One region of the Delftia tsuruhatensis genome, then DNA from elsewhere that is predicted to be linked to it. Evidence: predicted binding sites of a transcription regulator. Region 1 holds the regulator's gene; each other region holds the start of a gene.
What was found. The regulator LexA, encoded in region 1, represses DNA repair genes until DNA is damaged. The targets are predictions, from matches to a motif close to ACTGTATNNNNATACAGT.

Region 2: the regulator LexA is predicted to act here: its motif matches at 4,525-4,542, upstream of L1Z78_RS09150 (putative DNA modification/repair radical SAM protein).
Region 3: the regulator LexA is predicted to act here: its motif matches at 4,345-4,362, upstream of L1Z78_RS07815 (DNA topoisomerase IV subunit B).

What each region holds. Positions count from the first base shown of each region.
Region 1 covers NZ_LR813084.1:2,948,468-2,956,200, forward strand. The annotation lists gene L1Z78_RS13405 (RNA polymerase sigma factor) at 1-506, shown strand, start outside; gene L1Z78_RS13410 (anti-sigma factor) at 525-1,340, shown strand; gene crcB (fluoride efflux transporter CrcB) at 1,670-2,056, shown strand; partial or broken gene L1Z78_RS13420 (AAA family ATPase) at 2,235-2,405, shown strand; gene L1Z78_RS13425 (AraC family transcriptional regulator) at 2,388-3,260, opposite strand; gene L1Z78_RS13430 (MFS transporter) at 3,405-4,586, shown strand; gene L1Z78_RS13435 (hypothetical protein) at 4,626-5,045, opposite strand; gene lexA (transcriptional repressor LexA) at 5,203-5,877, opposite strand; gene L1Z78_RS13445 (asparaginase) at 5,976-6,947, shown strand; gene adk (adenylate kinase) at 7,021-7,677, opposite strand.
Region 2 covers NZ_LR813084.1:2,029,162-2,036,894, forward strand. The annotation lists gene purL (phosphoribosylformylglycinamidine synthase) at 1-2,294, shown strand, start outside; gene L1Z78_RS09145 (TIGR03915 family putative DNA repair protein) at 2,353-3,195, opposite strand; gene L1Z78_RS09150 (putative DNA modification/repair radical SAM protein) at 3,204-4,523, opposite strand; gene L1Z78_RS09155 (SWIM zinc finger family protein) at 4,822-6,264, shown strand; partial or broken gene L1Z78_RS09160 (DUF5691 domain-containing protein) at 6,261-7,733, shown strand, end outside.
Region 3 covers NZ_LR813084.1:1,715,744-1,723,476, reverse strand. The annotation lists gene parC (DNA topoisomerase IV subunit A) at 1-1,436, opposite strand, end outside; gene L1Z78_RS07820 (lytic transglycosylase domain-containing protein) at 1,477-2,325, opposite strand; gene L1Z78_RS07815 (DNA topoisomerase IV subunit B) at 2,329-4,311, opposite strand; gene L1Z78_RS07810 (MFS transporter) at 4,456-5,682, shown strand; gene L1Z78_RS07805 (hypothetical protein) at 5,684-5,830, shown strand; gene L1Z78_RS07800 (class I SAM-dependent methyltransferase) at 5,898-6,467, shown strand; gene dapA (4-hydroxy-tetrahydrodipicolinate synthase) at 6,543-7,439, shown strand; gene bamC (outer membrane protein assembly factor BamC) at 7,480-7,733, shown strand, end outside.

The DNA.
Region 1 (7,733 bases):
CCGCGCTTCGCAGCCTGTATGAGCGAACCTCGTCCCGGCTGTACGGACTTGCACTTCGTATCCTGGGCCACAAGGACTGGGCGGAGGATGTGCTGCAAGAGAGCTATCTGCAGATCTGGCGCACGGCGGCGGGTTATCGGGGCACGCTGAGCCCGCCGCTGGCCTGGATGGGCCTGGTGGTGCGCAGCCGGTCACTGGATTTCTTGCGGCGTCGGCGCGCGGAGCGATTGCACATCAACGAAGAATTCGACGAGGCCCGGTTTGCCGCGGAGCAGGATGTGGATGCGGGGCCGTTGCAACTGGCAGAAGCCGGCGAGCAGGCGACGGCACTGTACCAATGCCTTGAACGCCTCGAGCAGCGGCACCGTGAGCTCATCAGCCTGGCCTATCTTCGGGATCTCAGCCATGGGGAGTTGGCGACGCAGCTCAGACTGCCGCTGGGGACGGTCAAGACCTGGATCCGGCGCGGCCTGGAGCAGTTGCGCCGCTGCATGGCGCGCCATTGAGCGCAGCAAGGACGAAGCATGAACCTCGCTCAAAACCCCGAACTCCTGGACCGGCTGGCAGCCGCGCATGCGCTGGGCACCCTGCGCGGGGGCGCGCGCCGCCGCTTTGAACAGATGGCCCGCGACCATGCGCAGGTACGCGCGTCTGCGCTGCTGTGGCAATCGCGTTGGTCGGCGCTGGCGGAATTGCAGGCGCCGGTGCGTCCCGACGACGCGGTCTGGACGCGCATTGACAACCTGCTCCAGGCGGAAAAGCTCCGGGAAGCCCGGCTCCGTCGCCGCCGGCAGCCTGCGAGATCTTCCGGTGGCGGATCTTCCTGGCCAACCCTGGCCTGGTGGCGTGGCGCCGCGGTACTGGGGGCCATGGCCACGGTGGCGGCCGTGGCGGTGGGCCTGTGGTCGCACCAGGGCTTGAAAGACGATGGAGCGCGGCAACTGGCCGTGCTGCGAAGCCAGTTGCAGGCCAGTCAGCTGGCTTTGCAGGCGATGCCCCGGATCCAGTATGTGGCGGTGCTCGCGGACGATCGGGCGCGCGCCTCCATGCTTGTGACCTTTGATCCCGTCAAACGCTCCCTGGTTTTGCAGCGTGTCGGAGATTTCCAAGAGGCCGAGGACAAGTCGCTGCAACTGTGGGCGCTGCCCGCGCAGGCCGGGCCGCAGTCCCTGGGGGTCCTTGGGCGGGAGGGGGTGATCCGGCTCACGGCAGGCGCATCCGAGGTGGAGGGGATTCCCGCACTGGCCATCAGCCTGGAGCCTAAAGGGGGCGTGCCGGGTGAAGCTGGGCCGACCGGGCCTGTCCTTTTCAAGGGTGCATTGATCCGGCGAGAGCTGTAGCGGTTGCTGCGCAGTGCCTGGAGGTGCCTGCGAGGACCATCACTGAAAACTGGTATCTGGCCTGGGGAATGCCCCCGGCGCCTTGGCGCTCGCGTGGCTGGCGTGCGGGTGCGGCCGCGCGGCGCGGTCGGCAGGTCCGTGGGCCTCTGCATGGAGGTAGTAAACTGGCAAGCGCAGCGTGCGCTGCATGATGGGAATGGAGCTTCCTGAAGCCGCCCTTTGACGGGCTGATGGCTTCTGCCTGGGTGGGACGGTGTCTCCCGCCGCTGGCAGGTGCCGCCTTGTTCCTGCCCGGCGCAGCCGTCCCGTGTTTCGATGAAAGGACGGTCATGGGTATCTACGGTTTCATCCTTGTTTTCATTGGTGGCGGCCTCGGTTCCGCAGGCCGTCATGGCGTGAACTTGCTCGCCTCGCGCCTGGTGGGTGGCGCCTATCCGCTGGGCACGCTGGCCATCAATGTGCTCGGAGCCTTTGCCATGGGCGTGGTGGTCGAGTTTTTCGCGCTCAAGGCCTCTTTGCCGCAGAGCGCAAAGCTGTTTCTGACTACGGGCATTCTCGGCGGCTTCACCACGTTCTCCACCTATGCGCTGGAGATCGGCATGCTGTATGAGCGTGGCGATTGGCTGGCATCGGCGCTGTATGCGCTGGGCTCCCTGGTGCTGGGAGTGGGGGGACTGTTCGCCGGGCTGGCTCTGGTCCGCATGGTGGGCCACTGAGGCCTGTCATCTGCGCTATGCTGTGAACCATGGCATGCATGAAGACAGCACAGATTATTCGCACCATCCGGAGGGTGGTGGGTTAGTCTGCAGCGTACAGTGCCATGCAACCCGCCCGGAGGAGGCGGGTTTTTTCATTCCGTCTCCGGGTTCTTCGCAAGCCTTTCAGGAGATGGATATGCAGGTTTCCGACCAGTCCCGGCCCCCGGCCGCCACGATCGACGCAGGACGGGCCGTGCTGCACCTGGTCTGCGGCAAGATAGGCTCGGGCAAATCGACATTGGCCCGGCAACTGGCTTCGCAGCCGAATACGGTGATGGTCAGCGAGGATTCATGGCCGGCCGGCCTGGCGTGTACGGCGGGCTGAGGGGCGCTGTCCCTGAAAATTGCTGGGAGGCGCGCCAAAGTTGCGCCGGAATACGGCCGCGAAGGCGCTAGGGCTGTCGTAGCCATGCGACAGTGCCACTTGCAGCACGGAGGATCCTGCAGCCAGGCGGGGCAGGCTCAGCAGCAGGCGGGCCTGACGGCACCACGCGCCGAAGTTCATGCCGGTCTCGCGCAGAAACAGGCGCGCCAGGGTGCGCGGATGCATGTGCAGGCGCAGGCCCCAGCCGGACAGGCTGGCCTCCTGGGCCGGTTCGTCCACAAAGGCTCGGCAGCAGGCGGCCAGGGCCGCATGCCTGGGCATGGGCACATGCAGGTCCAGGGGGCGGGCACGCTCCATCTCGTCAAGGATCAACTGCATCACCCGCTCCTCCCTACCGCCCAGCGGGTAGTCCAGGGGCAGGTCCAGGGCTTCCAGTACCAGCTCGCGCAGCAGTGGCGTGACCTGCACGACCCGGCAGTGCTCCCACAGGCCCGGGCGCAGCCCTGGCTCGACGAACACGGTGCGCATGGCCACAGGGCCTGCGGCCATGCGGATCTCATGGCTGGCCTGGGGTGGCACCCAGACAGCACAGCCGGGCGGAACGACCCAACTGCCTGTCTCCGCACGGATCAGCATCACTCCCTGGGTGGCATGCAGCAACTGGCCGCGGCGATGGGCATGGGGCGCGATGACGGCGTCCGCCGCCATGTCGGTGGCAAAGGCCACGACGGGACGCGGCGTGTGCTCGCCCTCCAGGGGCATGGGTGGTGGCGCGGGCGGGACCGCCGCGGGGCCGGTGCCGCGGCGGTGGGTCGGGGCTATTGTCATGCTTGTCATTTTCTCGACGATTTTTGTTGTTTCGTAGCAGGAGGGCAAGCCGCCGCCTTCCTAGGATGGAGCACTTTCAACCTTCAGGAAAGCAACAGGAGTGGAGATGAGTTCCGTTTTTGAATCCAAGTGCACATCGGCCGGAGGCCGGCCATGAACCGCGCTCGTCTGGGCCTGCTCACGGGTACGCATGCCGTCAACGATCTGTACCAGGGGTTGGTGCCGGCGCTGCTGCCGTTCATGGTGCTGGAGCGTGGCTACAGCTATACGGCGGTCAGCGGTCTCATGCTGGCGGCCACGGGCCTTTCCAGCATGGTCCAGCCCTTGTTCGGTCTGTATGCGGATCGCTCGCCGCGGCCATGGATGGTGCCGGCCGGCTTCGTGGTGGCGGCCCTGGGGCTGGCGCTGGTGGGCACGAGCCAGGACTACTGGGTGAGCTGGCTGGCCGCCGTGCTGTGCGGATTGGGAATTGCCGCCTATCATCCGCCGGCCACGGTCGCTGCACGCAGGGCGGGGGGCAGCTCGCAGAAGGCGATGAGCGTGTTTTCCGTGGGTGGCACCGCAGGGGCATCCTTCGCCCCCATGCTGGCTGCGGCCGTGGTGGGGGGAGGGGGCCTGCACCGCAGCTGGATGCTGGCGCTGCCGGCGTTGGCCATGCTGCTCATCTGGTATGCCTGCACCTGGCGTGATGGCGCCGGCGCGCATGCCGGGCTGCGGCGTCCGGCCGTGGCGCAGGGTGAGTTGCCTGCCAACCACTGGCGTGCCTTTTTCTTGCTGTGCGGTGTGATCGTCTGCTGGTCGATTCCCTATGTGACGGTATTGTCCACGCTGCCCCTGTTCGTGACGCGCGAGCTGGGAGGCTCGGACTTCATGGGCGCTGCCACGCTGACTTCATTCACGGCGGCCGCGGCCGTGGGGACGCTGCTGGGGGGAACGATCGCGGATCGCCGGGGACGCATGGCGGCCATACGTGCAGGCTATCTCCTGGCCTTGCCTGCCCTGGGGGCCTTGGCGCTGGCCTCCACGGCCTGGGGGGCTCTGGCCTGCACGGTGGCTCTGGGCATCTGCATGTTCCTGCCCTTTGCCGCGCAGGTCACGCTGGCGCAGGACTATCTGCCGCGCAACCAGGCCACGGCCAGCGGCCTGACCCTGGGTCTTGCCATGTCGCTCGGTGGCATGGTGGCCCCGTTGTTCGGGATGCTGTCCGATGCGCGTGGATTGCGGTTTTCACTGAGCGTCGCGCTGTGCATTCTTTGCGTCGCGGCAGTCCTGGCGTGGTGCATGCGCAACCGGCGCAACGAGGCGCTTGCCATCAGCGCGGCGGCACGCGCCTGAGCGGCTTGCGGGCCGATCGCTCAACGAGGGCTTGGGCGCTCAGGCCTTGGGCTGGTCGCCATGTGCCTCGATGCGTTCCAGCGCGGCGCAGACATCGGCCATGCGCCCGGAAATGAACAGGCATTCCGGCTGCTCCTGCGGCGAGCGCTGGATGATGCGCAGGCGGGAGGGCTGGGCGGGCACGGCCAGCGGCTGTGCAGGCAACAGGGGCAGGAGCAACTGAGCCTCTCCCGCATCGCCCGTCTGGCGGGCTGCCTTGCCGCGGCGCTGCGGGCCGCGACGGCGGGCCTTGCTGAAGGAGATGATCGTGCCTTGTTCCGGGATGGCGGCAGGAGCAGGCGCGCTGGCGGCGCGCTGGCCGGTCTCCACGGCCTGAGCCATGGCGGCCGCTGGCAGGCGGATGCCCTGGGCCAGGCGCAGAAAGGACAGGGAGGACAGTGTTGGCAGAGCGAATCCCATGTGACGACTCCTGTTGGCGTGAATCAAAGAGGCATGGACACAGGCAGGATTGCGGTTTTCGGGCAAAGCTCCGCCCAGGGCGAAGCACAGGGGCTTCGCGCCTACCACCTGGACGATGCGGAAAATGGAGGCGGACTTGTCGGCGCGCCGGACCGGTTTACATGGACATGCTGTTGCGGATCAGCCCGACCGCAAGGCCTTCGATGGCGAAGGGCTCTTCGCGTGCCACACGGATCACCGGATAGTCGGGGTTCTCCGGCAGCAGTTCGACGCCTTGCGCTGTACGGCGCAGGCGCTTGACGGTGACTTCATCGCCCAGACGGGCGACCACGATCTGGCCGTTGCGCGCTTCGTGCGCGGACTGTACTGCCAGCAGGTCGCCGTCCATGATGCCGGCGTCGCGCATGGACATGCCGCGTACGCGCAGCAGGTAGTCCGGGCGTGTCTGGAACAGGGAGGGCTCGACGGAATAGGTCTGGTCGATATGTTCCTGGGCGAGAATGGGCGAGCCGGCCGCGACACGGCCCACCAGGGGCAGCATCAGCGGTGCCAGGGCAGACAGCGGCAGCGCGAAGCTCGTGCCACGTGCTGCGTTGATGTTGCGTACCGTGTCGGTGCGCAGGCGGATGCCGCGCGAAGTGCCGCTGACCAGCTCGATCACGCCCTTGCGGGCCAGTGCCTGGAGATGTTCCTCGGCCGCGTTGGCGGACTTGAAGCCCAGCGTGCCGGCGATTTCCGCGCGTGTCGGAGGTGCGCCGGTACGGGAGATCGCAGCCTGGATCAGGTCCAGTATCTGCTGCTGGCGGGCGGTGAGCTTGGGGTGATCGAGCATGGCGTGCGTCCGGTCTTGATGGGCAGATGGCGTGATGGACGGTCATCTGATGATTTATACAGTATCTGTATTTTTAACCAGTTTTCCGAGAGGTGCAAGTGGGGCAGTCGAAGTTGGTGATTCTGGGAACGGGCGGGACCATCGCCGGGCGGGCGGATTCTCAGTCCCAGGGGGTGGGTTACAAGGCTGGTCAGATCACGGTGCAGTCGTTGCTGGAGGCCGTGCCGGATCTGGAGCAGCAGGCAAGAGGGCCTGTGCAGACGCAGCAGATAGCGCAAGTGGACAGCAAGGACATGGGCTGGCCCGTGTGGCGCGCGCTGCTGCAAGCCTGCGCGCGGGCGCTGGAAGACAGCGAGACACGGGCCGTGGTGATCACGCATGGCACGGATACGCTGGAGGAGACGGCGTGGCTGCTTCACAGCCTGCTGCCGCCGATCAAGCCCGTCGTCCTGACCTGCGCCATGCGCCCCGCCACGGCGTTGCTGGCCGACGGGCCGCAGAATCTGCGTGATGCCGTGACCGTGGCTGCCAGTGGCGCGCGCAGCGGGGTGTGGGTGGTGGCCGGTGGCGAAGTGCATGCTGCCGAGCAGGTGCAAAAGGTCCACCCCTATCGCCTGCAGGCAATGCGCTCCTTCGAAGGTGGTCCCCAGGCACTGGTGGAGGAGGGGCGCGTGCGCTGGCTGGTGCCCGATGCGCCGTTCACGCGTCCGGCCTTGCCGGTGCCTAAGCCTTCGGACCTGCTGTCGCTCGATGAACTGCCCTGGGTGGAGGTGGTGTTCAGCGGGGCCCTGGCCCGTGCCAGCGGTGTGGATGCGCTCGTGGCGGCCGGCGTGCGTGGCATCGTGGTGGCCGGTACGGGCAATGCAACGGTCCATGAAGACATGGAGGCGGCGCTGCTGCGGGCCCATGACAAGGGTGTGTGGGTCTGGCGTGGCACGCGCTGCGCCGAGGGCCTGCCGGTGGCGGGTGGGTCGGCATTAAATCCGGTCGATGCCGACCTGGCGCAACTGCCCGTGGCCAAGGCGCGCATTGCGATGATGCTGGCCCTGGCTGCGCAGCCACGGGGCTGAGGTTTCTCGCGGCAGCGGTCACAAAAAAAGCACCCGGCGGGTGCTTTTTCCATGGCGCCGCGAGGGGCCCGCGTCATTCGGCCAGTGCGGCCAGCGCGCGCTGGGTGATGTCCTCGACGGAGCCCAGGCCGCTGATGGCGCGGTACCTGGGGGCTGCTGCGGCTTCCTTTTCCGCCCAGGCACGGTAGTAGTCGACCAGGGGGCGGGTCTGGCTGCTGTAGACGTCCAGGCGCTTCTTGACGGTTTCTTCCTTGTCGTCCTCACGCTGCACCAGGGCTTCGCCCGTCACATCGTCCTTGCCTTCGACCTTGGGCGGATTGAACTTGACGTGGTAGGTTCGGCCCGAAGCGGGGTGGGAGCGGCGGCCGCTCATGCGCTCGATGATGGCGTCGAAGGGGACATCGATCTCCAGCACATAGTCCAGCTTCACGCCGGCCGCCTTCATGGCATCGGCCTGGGGGATAGTGCGGGGAAAGCCGTCGAACAGGAATCCGTTGGCGCAATCGGGCTGGGCGATGCGCTCCTGGACCAGATTGATGATGAGGTCGTCACTGACCAGTTGGCCGGCGTCCATCACGGCCTTGGCCTGCTGGCCCAGGGGCGTGCCGGCCTTGACGGCGGCACGCAGCATGTCACCTGTGGAGATCTGGGGGATGCCGTACTTCTGGCAGATGAATGCGGCTTGCGTGCCTTTGCCGGCGCCGGGCGCGCCCAACAAAATCAGTTTCATGGAAGTCCTTGAGGAGAGTAGAAATTCTTGTCTGCCGGATCGGCCCACCGCGGCGG
Region 2 (7,733 bases), 920 kb from region 1:
GCGAGCGCTGCCCCTTCGCCGTGATCGGCACGGCCACCGAAGAGCGCCAACTGGTGCTGGAAGATACGGCCGTGGCCGCTGGCGACCAGAAGTTCCCCGTGGACATGCCCATGGACGTGCTGCTGGGCAAGCCGCCCAAGATGCACCGCGACGTGGCCACCGTGCAGCGCGAGCTGCCCCCCATCGACCTGACCGGCGTGCCGCTGGAAAAGGCGGTGATCGACGTGCTGGCCCACCCCACCGTGGCCTCCAAGCGCTTCCTGATCACCATCGGCGACCGCGCCGTGGGCGGCCTGACCCACCGCGACCAGATGGTCGGCCCCTGGCAGGTGCCCGTGGCCGACGTGGCCGTGACCCTGGCGGACTTCAAGGGCTTCAAGGGCGAGGCCATGGCCATGGGCGAGCGCACGCCGCTGGCCGCCATCAACGCCCCGGCTTCGGGCCGCATGGCCGTGGCCGAGGCCATCACCAACATGCTGGCAGCGCCTATCGAACTGTCCAGGGTCAAGATGTCGGCCAACTGGATGGCCGCCTGCGGCGAGCCTGGCGAGGATGCGGCCCTGTACGCCACCGTCAAGGCCGTGGGCATGGAACTGTGCCCGCAGCTTGACATCTCCATTCCCGTGGGCAAGGACAGCCTGTCCATGCGCACGCAGTGGAACGAGGGCGGCCAGGTCAGGAAGGTGACTTCGCCCGTCAGCCTGATCATCACGGGCTTTGCCTCCATCGACGACGTGCGCGGCACGCTCACGCCCCAACTGGACGCCACGGAAGACGACAGCACCCTGGTGCTCGTGGACCTGGGGCGCGGCAAGATGCGCATGGGCGGCTCCATCCTGGGCCAGGTCCTGGGCCAGTCCGGCAACGAGACGCCGGATCTCGACGACGCCAAGGACCTGGTCGCCCTGGTCAACGCCGTCAACGACCTGCGTGCCAAGGGCCAGATCCTGGCCTACCACGACAAGGGCGACGGCGGCCTGCTGGCCACCGTGGCCGAGATGGCCTTCGCAGGCCACGTGGGCGTGGCGCTGAACGTGGACATGCTGGTCACCGAAGGCGACGGCATCAGCGACAGCCGCATGGACTCGGGCGAGGGCAAGAACTGGGCCGCCCAGGTCAGCGGCCGCCGCGACGACATGACGCTGCGCGCGCTGTTCAACGAGGAACTGGGCGCCGTGCTGCAGATCCGCACGGCCGACCGCGCCGCCGTCATGCAGACCCTGCGCGAACACGGCCTGGCCACCTGTAGCCATATCGTGGGCAAGACGCGCCCTGCCTCCTCCAAGGTCGATGCGGGCAAGGGCGAACTGCAGGTCTGGCGCGACGCCAAGTCCGTCTTCGGCGCCTCGCTCAGCGACCTGCACCAGGTCTGGGATGCCGTGAGCTGGAAGATCGCCCAGCAGCGCGACAACCCGGCCTGCGCCGACAGCGAACACGCCGCCGCCGGCGAGCCTGCCGACCCCGGCATGCACCTGCACCTGACGTTCGACCCGGCCGAGAACCCCGCCGCGCCCTTCCTGTCCCTGGGCGCCCAACCCCGCGTGGCCGTGCTGCGCGAGCAGGGCGTGAACTCCCATGTGGAGATGGCCTATGCCTTCACCGAGGCCGGCTTCGAGGCGGTGGACGTGCACATGACCGACCTGCAGACCGGCCGCGCACAGCTGCAGGACTTCGCGGGCGTGGTCGCCTGCGGGGGATTCAGCTATGGCGATACGCTGGGCGCCGGCATCGGCTGGGCTCGCTCGATCACCTTCAATGACCGCCTGTCCGAGCAGTTCCAGCAGTTCTTCGGCCGCACCGACACCTTCGGCCTGGGCGTGTGCAACGGCTGCCAGATGTTTGCCGAGCTGGCCGACATCATTCCCGGTGCCCAGGACTGGCCGCGTTTCACGCAGAATCAGAGCAACCGCTTCGAGGCGCGCCTGTCCATGGTGGAAGTGCTGGAGTCGCCCAGCCTCTTCCTGCAGGGCATGGCCGGCAGCCGCCTGCCCATCGCGGTCGCCCATGGCGAGGGCTATGCCAACTTCCGCTTCCGCGGCAACGCGGCCAAGGCCATCGCAGCCATGCGCTACGTGGACAACCGTGGCCAGGCCACCGAGCAGTACCCGTTCAACCCGAACGGCTCGGCCGGCGGCCTGACGGCGGTGACCACGGCCGACGGCCGTTTCACGGCCATGATGCCCCACCCCGAGCGCGTGTTCCGCAACGTGCAGATGAGCTGGACCAATGGCGACAAGTCCGAGTTCAGCCCCTGGATGCGTGTGTGGCGCAACGCGCGCAAGTGGCTGGGCTGATGCCCTGGCTCCGTTAAAGCAAAAGGCCCTTCGGGGCCTTTTGCTTTTGCTGCTTGCGCTACGGCTCCAGCATCTGCCCCGTGCGCGCCCGTGCCTGTTGCACCAGGGTGGAGATCAGCACCGTCTCGGGGAGGTTCTTCCAATAGCGGCGTGGCATCTCGCGCAGCATGGCCTGTTCCTTGAGGCGGGCGGGGTTGAAGGTGCTGGCGTAGTAGGTCAGCCACAGGGCCTCGCCCGCGTCGGGGGGCGGGGCGTCGCTGCGCCGGGCGCCGAGGCCGAAGCGCAGGCCGTGTCCGTCCCAGTGCGCGCTGCAGCCGGGTGTCAGGATGGCCCAGTGCATGTTGGCGAAGCGGTCCCGGAAAAAGGGCGCTGCCGCGCGCAGCGTGTGGTGCTCGGGCTCGAACCAGGCGATGTGCAGGTCCGGCGCGTCCGGGCGCTGCGTGGTCCGAAAGCGCACGAAGGCATGGATCTTGTGGATCTCGCGGGAGACGGGCCTGGCCAGCGACTCCAGGCTGCGCCAGTCCGTATCCAGTGCGTCCAGCCGCAGCGCGGGCCTGGCCTGCACGCGTGCCAGCCAGCGGTGGCACAGCTCGAAGCGGCCGGGGGCGCGGTGCATGCAGGCATGGCGCAGCGTGGACAGTTGGGCCTCGGAAAGCGCCAGGCCTGCATCGCCGGGGCGCGCCACGGCGGCCAGCACCGCCGCGGGCATGGCGGGGCCGGGGCTACCGGAAAACAGGTCTGCGCCCGAGTCCTGTGCGGATGCGGCCTGTCGTGCATCGGGCCAGCGCCAGCGCACGGCGCAGGGATCGGCACCATGGGCCAGCAGGGCGCGACAGGCCGCGCGAAAGCCGGCCCAATCGTCGGGCGCGTCGAGTTCGATGACCAGGCCGTGGCCGTGCATGACACGCTCTAGAACAGGCTGGCCTGCACCGGATCGGCCCGGCGCATGCCGCTGTGCCGCACCTGTGCCGGGCCTTCCTTTGACTGCTGGATCAACCGGCTGCGCAGCGTGGCCGAATCCATCTCGCCGAGCAAGGGCCTGTGCCCATCGACCAGTACAAAAGGCAGGGCCTTGCGGATGGGCCCGCGCAGCCGCAGCAGGTCATCCAGCCGCAGCCGCCGCACGCGCCGCGCGGCCAGCAGCCGCTCCACGGTCTGCGAGCCCAGGCCCGGCACGCGCAGCAGCAGGCTGCGCGGCGCGCGGTTGAGGTCCACGGGGAACTGCTGGCGGTGGGCCAGCGCCCAGGCCAGCTTGGGGTCGATCTCCAGGTCCAGCATGCCGTGCAGGCTGGCCGCCGCGATCTCGCCGGCCTCGTAGCCGTAAAAGCGCATCAGCCAGTCGGCCTGGTACAGGCGGTGCTCGCGCATCAGCGGCGGTGCCTGGGGCGGCAGGTCCCGCGAGGCATAGGGAATGGGGCTGAAGGCCGAGTAGTACACGCGCCTGAGGCCATAGCCTGCGTACAGCCTGTGGCTGGCGTCCAGGATGTCGGCGTCCGTGGCCTGGTCCGCACCCACGATCATCTGTGTGCTCTGCCCGCCGGGGGCGAAGCGGGGAACGGCGGCGCGCCGTGCCGGTGCGCCGGGCAGGGCCTGCACCTGGCGCTGCTCGCGCGTGGCCGCGCGCCATGCCCGCACCTGCTCGTCCACGCCGTGCATGGCCTGGCGGATGCGCCGGCCGTCCTTTTCAGGCGCGAACCGGGCCAGTCCGTCATCCGTGGGCAGCTCCACATTGATGCTCAGCCGGTCGGCGTAGCGGCCCGCCAGCGCGAGCAATCGCGGCTCCGCGTCGGGAATGGTCTTGAGGTGGATATAGCCGCGGAAGTCATGCTCCTCGCGCAGCCGGCGGGCGACTTCGACCAGTTGCTCCATGGTGTAGTCGCTGGAGCGGATGATGCCGCTGGACAGGAAAAGCCCCTCGATGCAATTGCGCCGGTAGAAGTCCAGCGTCAGGCGCACCACCTCGTCGACGGAAAAGCGCGCGCGCTGCACGTTGGAGCTCTTGCGGTTGATGCAATAGCGGCAATCGAAGAGGCAGAAGTTCGTCAGCAGGATCTTGAGCAGGGAAATGCAGCGTCCGTCTGGTGCATAGCTATGGCAGATGCCCATGCCCGTGGTCGAACCCATGCCTGTGCCGTCCAGCGAGTCACGGCCCCGGGACCCGCTGGAGGCGCAGCTGGCGTCGTACTTGGCCGCGTCGGCGAGGATGAAGAGTTTGCGTTGCAGATCCATGGCTGTATGAATATACAGTATCATGGAAGAGCCTGCTTGCAGCCTGACCTGCGAGACCGGGCGGTGCCGGGATCATTCCAATGAATGAGCGCTTGCTTTCGCGGGTTCGCAGCGGCCTTGCCATTCAATGGGGCAATGCGCCTGCATATGCGGATTGCGAATGCCATTCCGGCAGAAACGGCGCTGTTGTGATTTGTTTCAAATCGGCGAGACCTATTGCTGATAGGCTTTCGGCCTTGCCGTGTGCGGCCATCCGCAATCCGCCTGGCGACCACAAACACTTGGAGAGGGAGCTTCGGTGTCGCGCGTATTAGGAACTGAGAGCGAAGTGCTGGCGCTGTCGCCGGACGCCTCATCGAGCAAGGCCGCCAAAGGGCTGCAATCGCCCGCCAAATGGCCGTCGATGGGGTGCAATGAAAGTGCGGTCTGGGGAGAATGCCAGGGCAGTGGCAGCAAGCCCTATCAGACCCAGGTCGACCTGTCGGGGCCGTCCTTCAAATGCTCCTGCCCCAGCCGCAAGTTCCCCTGCAAGCATGGCCTGGCGCTGATGCTGATGCGGGCCGGTGGCCAGGTGCCCGAAGGCGTGGACCCGCCTGCCTGGGTACAGTCGTGGCTGGACAGCCGGCAGGAGAAGGCCGAGAAGAAAGAGGCCAAGGCTGCCGCCGCGGCGGCGGCGCCACCCCCCGACCCCGAAGTCGCCGCCAGGCAGCAGGCCCGGCGCGAGGACAAGCGCTGGGACAAGGTGGAAGCCGGCCTGCAGGAGCTGTCGCTGTGGATGCAGGACATGGTGCGCGCCGGGCTGGCCAACCAGGCCGGCGACACCCAGATGCGCCAGCGCTGGAACACCATGGCCGCGCGCATGGTCGATGCCCAGGCCACGGGCATGGCGGCACGCATCAAGGATTGCCGGGACCTGGTGGACAGCCATCGCGACTGGCCGCGCGACATGCTGGTGCAACTGGGCCACTGGCAGCTCATCATCGATGCGGTGCGCCGCCGCGAATCGCTGAGCCCCGAGGTCAAGGCCGATGTCATGGCCGCGCTGGGCTGGCCCATGGACAAGGCCGAGGTACAGACCAGGGGCCGGCAGGTCGAGGACGAATGGCTGGTCGTCGGCCTGCGCATGATCGAGCTGGAAGGCCGGCTCATGGAGCGCCGCGTCTGGCTCCAGGGCCGGCGCACCGGCAGCATGGCATTGGTGCTGGACTATGCCCAGGGCGGGCGTGGCTTCGAGTCGGCCTGGGTGCCCGGCCATCGTTATGGTTGTGCGCTGACCTTCTACCCGGGTCATGCGCCGCTGCGCGCCATCGCCGCCCAGGGCAACGGCCCGGCTCTGGCGGCGGACGGCGCCAGCCCGATGTCCTCGTCGGCCGTGGAGGCGGTCCTGCCGCAACTGGGCCGGCGTGTCGCGGCCAATCCGTTGCAGGCCACGCAGCCGCTGTGCCAGGACGGCCTGCGGCTGGTGCCGGTGCAGGGCCAATGGTTCGCGGCCTGGCCCGAGACTCCGGGCGGGGCCGCCGTACAGCCCGTGCCCGTGGCCATCGATGATGGCGAGGCCTGGCGCCTGCTGGCACTGACCGGTGGCGAACCCATGCAGCTGTTTGGCGAATGGGAGAGCGGCCCGGCCGTGGGCCGCTGGCGCCTGTTGAGCGCCTGGCAGGCGCGCGCGGGCGGGGGTGATGGCGGAAAGGCCGTCCCGCAATCTCAATGTGTCTGGCACACCCAGGGTGATCCCATATGAGCAACGCACAACTGTGGGCTGCGCTGCAGCAATCGGCCATGGTGGGTTCGGACCGGCTGGCCGTGCCGCCCGTGCTGGCCTCGGGCGTGGATCCGTCGGCGCCGCTGTCGCAGCAGGCCGTGCAGGCGGCGCTGCTGCCCCGCGCGGACCTGCCCGGCGACTCGGCCGCGCAGCAGCTGCTGCGTGCCAGTGCCGTCGCCGCCGTGTTCGAGCGCGCCGGCTGGCAGCCCGGCGCGCAGGTCCGTCTGGCAGCGCCGCTGGCTCCCCCCGCGGCGGCGCCGGCGGAATCACGTCCCGCGCCAGGCGATGCGCGCCTGCAGGCCCTCATGGGGGATGTGCTCAGGGACGGGCCTTTCGATGTGCAGGCCTCCATGCTGCGCACCCTGGACCAGGCCGGGCAGCGCCTGCCCCACGAACTGCTGGTGCCTGCGCTGGAGCAGGGCCGCCAGTCCGCGGGCCTGCGCCCATGGCTGGCGCCCGTGCTGGGTGAGCGCGGACGCTGGCTGGGCTCGCTCAACCCGCAGTGGGGCTATGCCAGCGGCGTCGAGGAAACCGCCGATCCGGAGCTGGTCTGGCAGGAAGGCTCGGTGGAGCAGCGCGTGGCCCTGCTGCGCGCCGAACGAGGCACCGATGCCGCCAGGGCGCGCCTGCGCCTGGAAGGCAGCCTCAAGGAGCTGGGCGCCAAGGAGCGCCTGCCCATGGTCCAGGCCCTGGCCGTGGGGCTGGGCCTGGAAGACGAACCGTTGCTGGAGAAGCTGCTGTCCGACCGCAGCAAGGAAATCCGCGACAACGCGGCGCAACTGCTGTCGTGCCTGCCGGACAGCGCGCACAGCCGGCGCATCATGGGCTGGATGCAGTCCATGCTTGTGCAGGACGCCAAGGGCCAGTGGTCCGTGGAGCCGCCCGAGGAAGGTCCCAAGGAATGGGAGCGCGACGGCATCGCGCTCAAGCCCGATGCATACCACCGCGGCGGCAAGAAGTCCTGGCTGCTGGAGCAGATGGTCCGGCTCACCCCCTTGTCCTTCTGGAGCCGTACCCCGGGCATGGCGCCCGCGGAACTGATGGAGTGGAGCCGGCGCAGCGACTGGAAATCCTCGCTGCGCCAGGGCTGGCTGCAGGCCCTGCAATACCAGCAGGATGTGGCCTGGCTGGACGCCGTGCAGATGATGGGCCGCGACATGCGCCACGACACGCTGATGCCGGCGCTGCTGGCACGCCTGTCCCCGCAGGAACGCGAGGCCCGCTGGCTCGCGCAGTTCGAGCGCGATCGCCACAAGCTCCTCGATGCCATCGAAAGCATGTCCCAGTCCCTGGCGGGCGCCGAGCAGCTGTCAGCCGACATGTCGGCGCGCCTGGCCGAGTCATTGCACCAGACGCTGGGCAACCGGCAGGTGACCGGCAACTGGAACAGCTACCGCGCCGACCAGGCCCTGCTGGCCTGCGCGCGCATGCTGGACGTGTCCGCCTTG
Region 3 (7,733 bases), 1.2 Mb from region 1:
AGTTCCTTGAGCTCCTGCTCGATCTTGATGGCCTCCAGGCGCGCGAGCTGGCGCAGGCGGATCTCGAGAATGTCCTCGGCCTGGCGCTCGGACAGCGAGAAGGCCTCGATCAGCGCCTGCTTGGGCTCGTCGCTGGCCCGGATGATGGCGATGACCTTGTCGATGTTCAGCAGAACCGCCTGGCGGCCTTCAAGGATATGGATGCGGTCCAGCACCTTGGCCAGGCGGTGCTCGCTGCGCCGCGTGACCGTGGTCTGGCGGAAAGCGATCCACTCCTGCAGCATCTGGCGCAGGCTTTTCTGCACCGGGCGGCCATCCAGGCCGATCATGGTCAGGTTGATCGAGCTGGAAGATTCCAGGCTGGTGTGGGCCAGCAGGGCGGTGATCAGCTCCTGCTGCGGGACCTTGCCGGTCTTGGGCTCGAACACCAGGCGCACGGGCGCGTCCTTGCTGGACTCGTCGCGCACGCCATCGAGCACGGCCAGCATGCTGGCCTTGAGCTGGGTCTGCTCCTGGCTCAGCGCCTTCTTGCCGGTCTTGACCTTGGGGTTGGTGATGTCCTCGATCTCCTCGAGCACCTTCTGGGACGAGACACCCGGCGGCAGCTCGGTGACCACCATCTGCCACTGGCCGCGCGCCAGCTCCTCGATCTTCCAGCGTGCGCGCAGCTTGAGGCTGCCGCGCCCCGTGCGGTAGGCATCGTGGATGTCGGACGCACTGCTGATGATCTGGCCCCCGCCCGGGTAGTCGGGACCGGGGAGGATCTGGAACAGTTCCTCGTCGGAGAGCTGGGGCTTCTTGATCAGCGCCACGCAGGCATCGGCCACCTCGCGCAGGTTGTGGCTGGGGATCTCCGTGGCCAGGCCCACGGCAATGCCACTGGCGCCGTTGAGCAGGGCGAACGGCAGGCGCGCGGGCAGTTGCTGCGGCTCCTGCGTGCTGCCGTCGTAGTTGGGCACGAAGTCCACCGTGCCCATGTCGATCTCGTCGAGCAAAAGGCCGGTGATCCTGGACAGGCGTGCCTCGGTATAGCGCATGGCAGCCGCACCATCGCCGTCGCGGCTGCCGAAGTTGCCCTGGCCATCGACCAGCGGATAGCGCTGGTTGAAGTCCTGCGCCATGCGCACCAGTGCGTCATAGGCGGACTGATCGCCATGCGGATGGAAGCGGCCCAGTACATCGCCGACCACGCGCGCGCTCTTGACAGGCTTGGCGGCCGTGTTGTTGTTGGTGCCGCCATAGCTCAGACCCATGCGGTCCATGGAGTACAGGATGCGCCGCTGCACGGGCTTCAGGCCGTCGGTCACATCGGGCAGGGCACGGCCCTTGACCACTGACAACGCGTACTCGAGATAGGCGCGCTGTGCGTACTGGCCCAGGTCCAGTGCATCGCCGGCCGCCTGTTGTGCCAGATCCAGGGAGGTTTGGTCGCTCATGAAGGAATTCGTGATCTCAAAAGAATGCAATGAAGGCCGCTTACTGCGGCGTGGGCAAGCCCGTGGGCAGTGTCATGCGCAGCCGGGGCGTGGCACCGGGTGGCACCGCCACCGCAGGCACGGCCATGCCGGCGCGCTGACGGCCGCCCTGCAGCTGCTCGTAGATGCCGAGCACGGCCTTCACGTAGTTGCGGGTTTCCTGAAAAGGAGGAATGGCCTGTCCCGCGCGCCGCACGGCGCCCTCGCCCGCGTTGTAGGCGGCCAGCACGAGGTCCAGCCGCCCCGGGAACAGGCCCATCAGGTGGTTCAGGTAGCGCGCGCCGGCCGGCACGTTGACGGCAGGGTCGGCCAGTTGCTGCTGCACGCTGCGCTGGCGGCTGGCCTCCACGCCGAAGCGCTGGGCCGTGGCCGGCATCAGTTGCATCAGGCCCACCGCACCCTTGGGCGAGACGGCCTGGGCGTCGAAGCCCGACTCGACGGCGATCACGGCCTTGAGCAGGTCGTAGTCCACGCCCGTATGCTCCGAGGCCTTGCGCAGATGGACGCGCACGCTCTTGTAGCGCGGCGAGATGTCGAAGAAGCTTTGCAGCCGCGTATGCGCCTGCAGCCTGCGCCCGGCATCGCCGCTGCCGGCATCGTCCGCAGCCGCCTCGGCCGCGACCATGGGAGGCCTGAGCCCCTGCTCGCTGCTGTCATACACCGCCCCGCGGAAGTACAGGCGGTAGCGCTCATCGAGCGCCTCGGCGGCAAAGTGGGTGATGCCGCGCTCGTCCACGAAGGCCCAGAGATCGGCATGCGCCGGCCGCCCCAGTGCGCACAGCACACCAGCCACGGCCAGCGCGGCAAGCACGCCTGGGCGGCGGATCGTGGCGGCGCGGTACGGCTGCATGGCTCAGATGTCGACGTCGATGGCGTCGCCGTGCAGCTCCATCAGCTCGCGGCGCGCGGCGGCCTCGCCCTTGCCCATGAGCCTGGTGACGACCTGCTCGGCCGCCGCGAAGTCGAGGTTCATGAACTGCACGGGCAGCAGGCGGCGCGTGTCCGGGTTCAGCGTGGTCTCCCACAGCTGCTCGGCATTCATCTCGCCCAGGCCCTTGAAGCGGCTGATCTGGCATTTTTCGCGCGGCACGCCGTCCTTGGCGCACTTGTCGAGGATGGCCGTCAGTTCGCCCTCGTCCAGTGCATAGAGCTTGGCTGCGGGCTTCTTGCCACGCGCGGGCACGTCGACGCGGAACAGCGGCGGCAGCGCCACATGGATGTGGCCGGCCTCGATCAGCTTGGGAAAGTGGCGGAAGAACAGCGTCAGCAGCAGCACCTGGATATGGGAGCCATCCACGTCGGCATCCGACAGGATGCAGATCTTGCCGTAGCGCAGGCCCGAGAGGTCGGGCGTGTCCTGGGGGCCATGCGGGTCCACGCCGATGGCCACCGAGATGTCATGGATCTCGTTGTTGGCGAACAGCCGGTCGCGGTCCACCTCCCAGGTGTTGAGCACCTTGCCGCGCAGCGGCAGCACGGCCTGGATCTCCTTGTCGCGCCCCATCTTGGCACTGCCGCCGGCCGAGTCGCCCTCGACCAGGAAGACCTCGTTGAGGCTGGTGTCACGGCTTTCGCAATCGGTGAGCTTGCCGGGCAGCACGGCCACGCCCGAGCCCTTGCGCTTTTCGACCTTCTGGCCGGCCTTCTGGCGGGTCTGCGCGGCCTTGATCGCGATCTCGGCCAGCTTGCGGCCCCATTCCACATGCTCGTTGAGCCACAACTCCAGCGCGGGGCGCACGTAGCCGCTGACCAGGCGCACGGCATCGCGCGAGTTCAGGCGCTCCTTGATCTGGCCCTGGAACTGCGGGTCCAGCACCTTGGCGTTGAGCACGTAGCTGGCGCGTGCGAACACGTCGTCCGGCATGAGCTTGACCCCCTTGGGCAGCAACGAGTGCATTTCGATGAAGGCCTTGACCGCCTGGAACAATCCCTCGCGCAAGCCGCTGTCATGCGTGCCGCCAGCCGTGGTGGGAATCAGGTTGACATAGCTTTCGCGCAGGGGCGCCCCTTCTTCTGTGAAGGCCACGCACCAGGCGGCACCCTCGCCTTCGGCGAAGCTGTCATGGTGGCGGTCGGCAAAGCCCTCGCCCTCGAACAGCGGGATCACCGGCTCGCCATGCAGGCTTTGCTGCAGGTAGTCGCGCAGGCCGCCCTTGAACTGCCAGGTCTGGGTGTCGCGCGTCTTTTCATTGACCAGGGTCACCGAAACGCCCGGCATGAGCACGGCCTTGCTGCGCAGCAGGTGCATCAGTTCGCCCATGGGCAGCTGGGCGGACTCGAAATAGCGGGCATCAGGCCAGACACGCACGGTCGTCCCCTGCTTGCGCTCGCCAGCGGCCAGCGCGCGGGTCTTCAGGGGCTCGACCACATCGCCACCGGAGAAGGCGATGGTCGCGACCTTGCCGTCGCGGTGGATGCAGGCCTCCAGCCGCGTGGCCAGCGCGTTCGTGACCGAGACGCCCACGCCGTGCAGGCCGCCCGAGAAGCTGTAGGCACCGCCCTTGCCCTTGTCGAACTTGCCGCCCGCGTGCAGCCGCGTGAAGACCAGCTCGACCACGGGGGCCTTCTCCTCGGGGTGCAGGCCGAAGGGAATGCCCCGGCCGTCGTCCTCGACGCTGAAGGAGCCGTCGGAATGCAGGATGAAGCGGATTTTCTTGCCGAAGCCGGCCAGCGCCTCGTCGGCCGCGTTGTCGATCACCTCCTGCAGGACATGCAGAGGATTGTCGGTGCGCGTGTACATGCCGGGGCGCTGCTTGACGGGCTCCAGACCCTTGAGCACGCGTATCGAGCCTTCGGAGTAGTCGCTCGCGGAAGTGGAAGATGGTTTGACTGCCATGGGGGCGGATTGTAGTGTGCGCTCCGGCAGACTGCTGGATGCATTCACAGTTATTGACAGGAATTGCGGAGGTACCCGGCTCGACAGGCGCATGGGCGACGGTGTGTCCAGCGCAAAACCCGGAGTTTCGCTAAAGTTTGCCGCATGCACAAAAACAACCAACCCATGTCCATGGTGCAGATACTGCTGTGCGGGGGCGCAGTCGTCACGCTGTCCATGGGAATCCGCCACGGCTTCGGACTGTGGCTGCAGCCCATCACCCAGGAGATGGGGTGGACGCGCGAATCCTTCGCCCTGGCCATCGCCATCCAGAACCTGTCCTGGGGCGTGCTGGGCATCTTCGGCGGGATGCTCGCCGATCGCTTCGGGGCCTTTCGCGTTCTCATTGGCGGAGCCCTGCTCTATGCGGCAGGCCTGGCGGGCATGGCCGTCGCACCCACGACCGCCTGGTTCGCGCTGACCGCCGGCGTGGTGATCGGGGCCGCCCAGGCCGGCACCACCTATGCCGTCATCTATGGCGTGCTGGGCCGCCAGATCCCGGTGGCTCGGCGCAGCTGGGCCATGGGTGTGACGGCGGCGGCAGGCTCCTTCGGCCAGTTCTTCATGGTGCCCGTGGAGGGAGGCCTGATCGCCCACTTCGGCTGGTCCAACGCCCTTTTGCTGTTGTCGCTGTGCGCGCTGATGGTCATCCCGCTGGCTTTCGGATTGCGCGAGCCGGGATTCTCCGGCGGTGCAAGCAAGCCCGTTCGCGACCAGAGCGCAGGCCAGGCCGTGGCCGAGGCGCTGCGCACGCCCAGCTTCGTGCTGCTGACGGCCGGCTACTTCGTCTGCGGCTTCCAGGTGATGTTCATCGGCGTGCACATGCCCAGCTATCTCAAGGACTACGGCCTGGCGCCGCAGGTGGCCAGCATCTCGCTGGCGCTGGTCGGCCTGTTCAACATCGCCGGCACCTACGTGGCCGGCAACCTGGGCCAGCGCCTGCCCAAGCGCTACCTGCTGTCCACCATCTATTTCACGCGCTCGGTGGTCATCGTGCTGTTCCTGCTGGCGCCGCTGACACCCTGGTCGGTCTACATCTTCTCGGCCGCCATGGGTCTGCTGTGGCTGTCCACCGTACCGCTGACCAACGCCACCGTGGCCCAGATCTTCGGCGTGCAACACCTGTCCATGCTCAGCGGCATGGTGTTCTTCAGCCACCAGGTCGGCAGCTTCCTGGGGGTCTGGCTGGGCGGCTATCTCTACGACCATACGGGCAGCTACCAGGTGGTCTGGTACCTGGCCATCGCCCTGGGCGTGGCCGCGGGCCTGCTGAACCTGCCGATCCGCGAGGCGCCCGTGGCCAGGCTGCGCCCGGGCGGCGCCACGGCCTGAGATGATGGCCACCAGGTACCGCCCCGGGCTTCTGGGCAGGCTGGTGCTGTGGGCCGCCGTGCTGGCGGCCCTGGGCCTGGTCTTCATGCTCTACCTGCAACCGCAATTCATGCTGAGCATGGCCGATCAACTCTGGGCCTGCTTCTGAAGCGGCTGCGGCATCAACGGGGCGGAGGCACAATGGCGCCGCCTTCCATTGATTTCCCCTGCTCCACATGCATGCAGCCACACCGCCCTCCTCCTGGATCCAGCGCTGGTCCCACCTGCTGGCGCCGCAAGCGACCGTGCTCGACGTGGCCTGCGGCCCCGGCCGCCACATGCGCTGGTTCCATGCGCGCGGCCATGCCGTCACGGGCGTGGACCGCGATGCCCAGGCCCTCGCGGGCCTGCAGGGCGTGGGCGAGCAACTGTGCGCCGACATCGAGAACGGCCCCTGGCCCCTGGCCGGCCGGCAGTTCGGTGCCGTGATCGTGACCAACTACCTTTGGCGCCCCCTTTGGCCCGGACTGCTGGACAGCGTGGCGCCTGGCGGCGTGCTGCTGTATGAAACCTTTGCACAGGGCAACGAAGCCTTCGGCAAGCCGTCCCGGCCGGACTTCCTGCTGGCGCCCGGCGAGTTGCTGCAGGCCTGCGCGGGCTGGCACATCGTCGCCTACGAGCACGGCCTGCTGCACGGGCCCGACCGCATGATCCAGCGCATCGCCGCGCTGCGCCCCGATGGCAGAGGCCGGGAACCCGTGGCGCAGTTGGCGCATCAGAAGGCAGCGGACCCCGCAATCGCCTGAATCCCTACGGGCAGGCGCCTTGGGCCTGCCTTCGACACTCGTTAGAATGGTCCTTTCCCGTTTTTTCTTGCGGACATGACATCCTCCTCCGTCGCCCTCACTGGCAGCATCGTTGCCCTCATCACGCCCATGCACGAGGACGGTAGCGTCGACTACCCGGCGCTGCGAAAACTGATCGACTGGCATGTGGCCGAGGGCACGGACTGCATCGGCGTCGTGGGAACGACAGGCGAATCCCCCACCGTCAACGTGGAGGAACACTGCGAAATCATCCGCGTGTCCGTCGAGCAGGCGGCAGGCCGCGTGCCGGTCATGGCCGGCTGCGGCGCCAACAGCACGCACGAAGCCATCGAGCTGGCCCGCTACGCCAAGAAGGTCGGCGCCGACAGCCAGCTGCAGGTCGTGCCCTACTACAACAAGCCCACGCAGGAGGGCCAGTACCAGCACTTCAAGGCCATCGCCGAGGCCGTGGGCGACCTGCCCATCGTGCTGTACAACGTGCCCGGCCGCTCCGTGGCGGACATGCAGCATGACACCGTGCTGCGCCTGGCGCAGATCCCCGCCATCATCGGCATCAAGGAGGCCACGGGCAACATCGAGCGCGCCCAGTGGCTGATCCGCGAAGTGCCCCAGGGCTTCGGCGTGTATTCCGGCGATGATCCGACTGCCGTCGCGCTGATGCTGTGCGGCGGCCATGGCAACATCAGCGTCACCGCCAACGTGGCGCCGCGCCTGATGAGCGAGCTGTGCAAGGCTGCCCTGGCCGGTGACGTGCGCACCGCGATGGATCTGCAGATGCGCCTGATGCCCGTGCACAAGAACCTCTTCGTCGAGGCCAACCCCATTCCCGTCAAGTGGGCCGCAGCCCGCCTGGGCCTGTGCGGCCCGGCCATGCGCCTGCCCATGACACCCCTGAGCAAGAACCTGGAAGCCACCGTGGAAGCCGCACTGCGCTCCGCGGGTCTTCTGTGAGGCTGCAGCCCCACCGACCGAACGCACCAAGGATATTCGCGTGAAACAGCCCATTGCACGTCTGAGCCTGCTGAGCCTGGCCATCGGCCTGACCGCCTGCACGACCACGTTCCAAGAGAGCAAGATCGACTACAAGAGCGCCGGCAAGCAGCAGGCGCCCACGCTGGAGGTCCCGCCGGACCTGACCCAGCTGTCCACCGACTCGCGCTATGCCGTGCCCGGCGGCGTCGTCTCGGCCGCTGCCATGGAGGCCAACTCCAAGGCGCAAAAGCCTTCTGAGGGCCGCACGGCCGC